Regions from separate parts of the Ectobacillus polymachus genome, predicted to be linked through region 2. Evidence: riboswitches for the same ligand, from Rfam matches in the RefSeq annotation. Region 2 holds a riboswitch; the other holds the start of a gene.
The links. Region 2 has a riboswitch for cyclic di-GMP ahead of ACM5BR_RS10440 (anti-repressor SinI family protein). Riboswitches for the same ligand answer to the same signal wherever they lie in the genome.
Positions count from the first base shown of each region.

Region 1: it holds a riboswitch for cyclic di-GMP, as region 2 does, so the genes downstream of both, ACM5BR_RS12620 (endo alpha-1,4 polygalactosaminidase) here and ACM5BR_RS10440 (anti-repressor SinI family protein) in region 2, are expected to answer to the same signal.

Region 1 covers NZ_JBLREB010000002.1:404,339-406,799, forward strand. The annotation lists gene ACM5BR_RS12615 (diguanylate cyclase domain-containing protein) at 1-405, shown strand, start outside; gene ACM5BR_RS12620 (endo alpha-1,4 polygalactosaminidase) at 455-1,276, opposite strand; cyclic di-GMP riboswitch class I at 1,317-1,400, opposite strand; gene galE (UDP-glucose 4-epimerase GalE) at 1,619-2,461, opposite strand, start outside.
Region 2 covers NZ_JBLREB010000001.1:2,040,976-2,043,436, reverse strand. The annotation lists gene ACM5BR_RS10445 (ABC transporter substrate-binding protein) at 1-881, opposite strand, end outside; cyclic di-GMP riboswitch class I at 1,114-1,198, shown strand; gene ACM5BR_RS10440 (anti-repressor SinI family protein) at 1,213-1,365, shown strand; gene pckA (phosphoenolpyruvate carboxykinase (ATP)) at 1,511-2,461, opposite strand, start outside.

The sequences.
Region 1 (2,461 bases), on a different contig from region 2:
GATTTGCATGTTCCTCCTAATCAAATTATTTTAGAGATAGCAGAGCACGGCCTAATGAGAAATAAAAAGAACAGCCTTGCCTTCTTAACGGAAATGAAGCAACTCGGTGTTCTTGTTGTGCTTGAGAAATTTGGAAATGATTTTTGTTCGCTTGTACATATAAATGAAATGGATATTCGTTTATTAAAAATGGGTCAAAGTTATACTTGCAATTGGTATCCATCCTCAGACGCAACGTTTTTGGAATCCATTATTCAGCTAGGAAATAAATTGGATCGTTTCCTATCTGTAGACAGAGGTAAGATAGAAAATAAGAATGCGCAAGGTTTTTACTATAGTCCGTCCTTGCCGGCTGGTAAAGCCGAGGAGTGGATTGCTCAGCATGAAGGTGAAACAGTGAAATAAAAAATTGAACCTCCGCTTACTTAGGCGGAGGTTCGTTCGTAAAAAGCATCTATTTCAATACATCATACACATCATTTTTATTTACCATGGAAACGAAGCCTTTGGATTGGCTATAGCTACTTGATGCCCTGTTAGGAGCGACTGTGAATACTTGTAATGTGTTCTTTTGACTTTGGAAATAGCTGATCCAGTTTTGGCTCCATTCATCTTTCGCGATTATCTTACTATTAAAGTCTTCCCATAAGACGGCATCAAGATATGGGAGAGAGGTTGTTTTCACTGTGTCGAAGCCCCAGTTTTGCATAATGAGTAAGTTTGGATTTGTTGCCTTTATATCTTTTAATAACGCAGTATAGCCATTGCGAAGGTTTGCTTGATCAATTGGCTTGTCATAGAAATAATCATCAATATCGCCAACTGTATCTAGGAAGACGCCATCCATGCCTTTTTGCGCGACTTGTTCTTTTACCTTCGTTAATACGACGCTTCTGTAATGAGGATTCGTTATATCCATTATATATGTATTCCACTGCGGAATTTGCATTTTACTACCATTATAATAGTAGTAATCAGAATCAGTAACTTGATTAATATGTTGAGATTCTAATTCCATTACACTTACATAGCCAAGAACCTTCGTGCCAGATTTTTTAAGCTGGCTAATTTGTTCTTTTGTAAAAGCATATGGCTCAATGATAACGGTGTTATATTGGGAGAGCTTTTGAATAGCAGTTGCAGTTGCATCGCCATAATAAATAGTAAAGCTTTTTGATGTTAGTAATGGGTTGTTAGGTGCAGCAAATGCTGCTGCATTTGGCATACATAATGCAGCGACTAGTGTGATGATTGTAGCGAATCGTTTCATAGCCATTCTCCTCCGGTACGATTTTTCTCCTAAACTGTATAGAAAATACGGCAGCACAGCCATCCTAGCTAGTAGCCTTAGATCTGTTGCTTTGCGTCCCTGCCTTTGGGCAGGTTTGCCATTAAGAGGAATATTTTGTTTCATCCCGCTTTAACGGGCAGTAAGACCCCCACTTCAAGGCCTAGAGAAATCGGAGCAGGATAAGTGGGGGACAACTGCCCGTAAAAGTCCGTATTGGCCTTTGCTAACCCTCGGTGGGGGATAAGAAAAACCCCCACCGAGGGAAGTTTCACTTTAACTATATTATAGTAAAAATGGAACAGGTTTCAATTGAACCTTTGTGAAGATTTAGTTAACTTGCAATGGTTTGTAGCCATCTTTGTTTTGCGATTGCCAGTTCCATGAGTCCTTACACATGTCATCGAGTGTTCGTGTAGCCTTCCAGCCAAGCACGTAATTGGCTTTGGATGGGTCAGCAACACAAATGGCAACGTCTCCAGGTCTACGTTCTGTAATACGATACGGAATTGTTTTTCCGGAAACTCTTTCGAAGGCTTGTACCATTTCCAGCACGCTATAGCCAGTGCCTGTTCCAAGGTTAAATGGCTCTACCCCAGTTGTATGAAGGATGTGTGCAAGGGCCTTTACATGTCCGTTTGCAAGATCGACTACATGGATATAATCTCTAACACCGGTTCCATCCTTCGTTGGATAGTCGTTGCCAAAGACACGAAGCTCCTCTAATTTGCCTACAGCGACTTGGGTGACATATGGCATGAGGTTATTCGGAATACCATTCGGATCCTCCCCGATACGTCCGCTTTCATGGGCGCCAAACGGATTGAAATAGCGAAGCAGCGCAATGCTCCAGCTCGTATCTGACACAGCTAGGTCACGCAGAATTTGTTCAATCATCAGCTTTGTCTGCCCGTAAGGATTAGTGGCAGAGAGTGGAAAGTCCTCCGTAATTGGCGAGGTTTCCGGCACTCCGTACACTGTTGCGGAGGAACTAAAGACCAAATTCTTTACATTATACTTACTCATAATCTCGCATAATACTAAGGTGCTAGTAATATTGTTGTGATAATAGGAAAGAGGCATCATCACCGATTCCCCAACCGCTTTAAAGCCAGCAAAGTGAATGACAGCCTCAATCGAATGGTTGGCAAAAATAGACTCAATCGCATCACG
Region 2 (2,461 bases):
TCTTCATCTAAGAGAGGATTATTTGCATAAGAGTGCTGACTTTGATATCGTTGAATAACCTTTATTATAATATCCTTAGGAGTATCAGGAAATTGAGACTGCAATACATCGGCAATTTCTTCTGGTGTATGTGTATTTACCCATTGTTGTGCCTTATAGATTGCTTTTGTAAACCTTTCAACGGTTGACTTGTGGTTTGTTAAATAACTTTTCTTAGTCATGAAGGAAGTATAGGGGACATTTCCAGATTCAGTACCAAAAGAGGCAACAATGTATCCTTTTCCGGATTTTTCAAATATACTTGCTGTCGGTTCAAATAGCTGAACATAGTCACCTGTACCGGAAGAAAAAGCATTTGCAATATTAGCAAAATCAATATTTTGAATAAGATTAAGATCTTGCTTTGGATCAATACTATGACGTTTCAGTACATATTCACCAACCATTTGCGGCATGCCGCCTTGTCGTTGACCGAGAAACGTTTTTCCTTTCAAATCGTTCCAATCGAAAGAATCTGTTTTAATGCGAGACACAAGAAATGTTCCGTCGGTTTGTGTGAGCTGAGCAAAGTTAATAACAGGATCTTTTGCACCTTGACTGTATACGTATATAGAAGTTTCGGAGCCGACGAGTCCAATGTCAATTCCATTAGAAAGAATAGCTGTCATTGTTTTATCCCCGCCTGCAGTTGTTTGCAGATCAATATCTATTCCTTCTTCTTGGAAATATCCTTTATTAATGGCTACGTATAAGGGGGTATAAAATAATGAGTGTGTTACCTCTCCAACACGCACCTTTTCTTTTTCTTCTTTTTTATTACAGGCAGAGAATGTAAAACAACTTAGAGCTGCGATTAAAAATACAAGTAGAAGCTTCCGCAATGCATGCACCTCCTATATAGAATCTACTTTTACTGTATGAATGGAAGCAAAACTGTGTGAATGCCTATGTAAAAAAATAATATAGTATGCTCTAAAGATAAGCGGAAAATTCTCAATTATTTTTTTAATTATTTTTTTAATTATTTTTGATTTAAAAGTCGACTACGTATTAGAAATCATGGTACAATGAAATTGTAAAACTTACTATCAAAAAAATTCAAAAATTATGAAAAGTTGATAAAGGCAAACCTATTGAAAAATAGGGACGCAAAGTCACAGATCTACGGTAGGAATACTATGATGGCTGGGCTGCCGCTTACGGAGGTAGCTAATGTTGATGAGTCAATCCAGAAAAGTTGGAGAAGAGACGAACGGAGCCTATCTTGACAGGGAGTGGTTATTATTAATTATGGAGGCAAAGAACTTAGGATTAAGCTTTGAAGAAGTAAATAATTTCTTGCGTTTTGCGTCTACGAGTAAATAGGTTATAACGATAAAAAGATTTGAAGGTTAAGCAAGTGCCCGAGATAAAATGGCAGTCATATGACTGCTTTTTTTATTAGGATAAATAGAAAGAAAAGGAATGACCTCTATAGGCCATTCCTTTTCTTTCTATGCAGAAGGTTAGATTAGTAAGGACCGCCTGCTTTAATAATGTCTTCAGAAACATTAGAGAAGTTCTTGAAGTTTTCTTTGAATTTACCTGCAAGTTCCAAAGCTGTTTTCTTATAAGCTTCTTTGTCAGCCCATGTTTTTTCAGGCATTAATACTTCGTCTGGAACACCAGGTACATGAAGTGGAATTTCAAGACCAAAAATACCATCCTTCACTGTTTCTGCATTGTCTAATTCGCCGTTAAGAGCAGCTTGCACCATGGCACGAGTGTATTTAAGGTTCATACGTTTACCTACTCCGTAAACACCACCGGTCCAGCCTGTGTTAACTAAGAATACTTTGGCATTGTGTTTTTCAATCTTTTCACCAAGCATTTCAGCGTAACGAGAAGCTGGTAGTGGTAAGAAAGGAGATCCAAAGCATGTTGAGAATGTTGCTTCAGGAGTGGTAACGCCGCGTTCAGTACCTGCAAGCTTACTTGTGTAACCACTTAAGAAATGATACATAGCTTGTTCTTTCGAAAGCTTGCTGATTGGAGGAAGTACACCAGATGCGTCAGCTGTTAAGAAAATAATTGTATTTGGATGTCCTGCTACACTAGGAAGAACAATATTGTCTATTGCTTCAATTGGATAAGCTACACGAGTGTTTTCAGTTAGAGTTACATCATTGTAATCTGGAATACGAGTATGTTCGTCAACAATAACATTTTCTAAAACAGAACCAAATGTTATTGCATCATATATTTGTGGTTCTTTCTCACGAGATAAATTTACGACTTTTGCATAGCATCCGCCTTCGATGTTAAATACACCGTTATCAGACCAACCATGTTCATCATCACCGATTAGCTTACGGTCTGCATCTGCTGATAATGTTGTTTTTCCCGTTCCAGAAAGACCGAAGAATAAAGCTACATCGCCTTCCTCACCAACATTTGAAGAGCAGTGCATAGAAAAAATTTC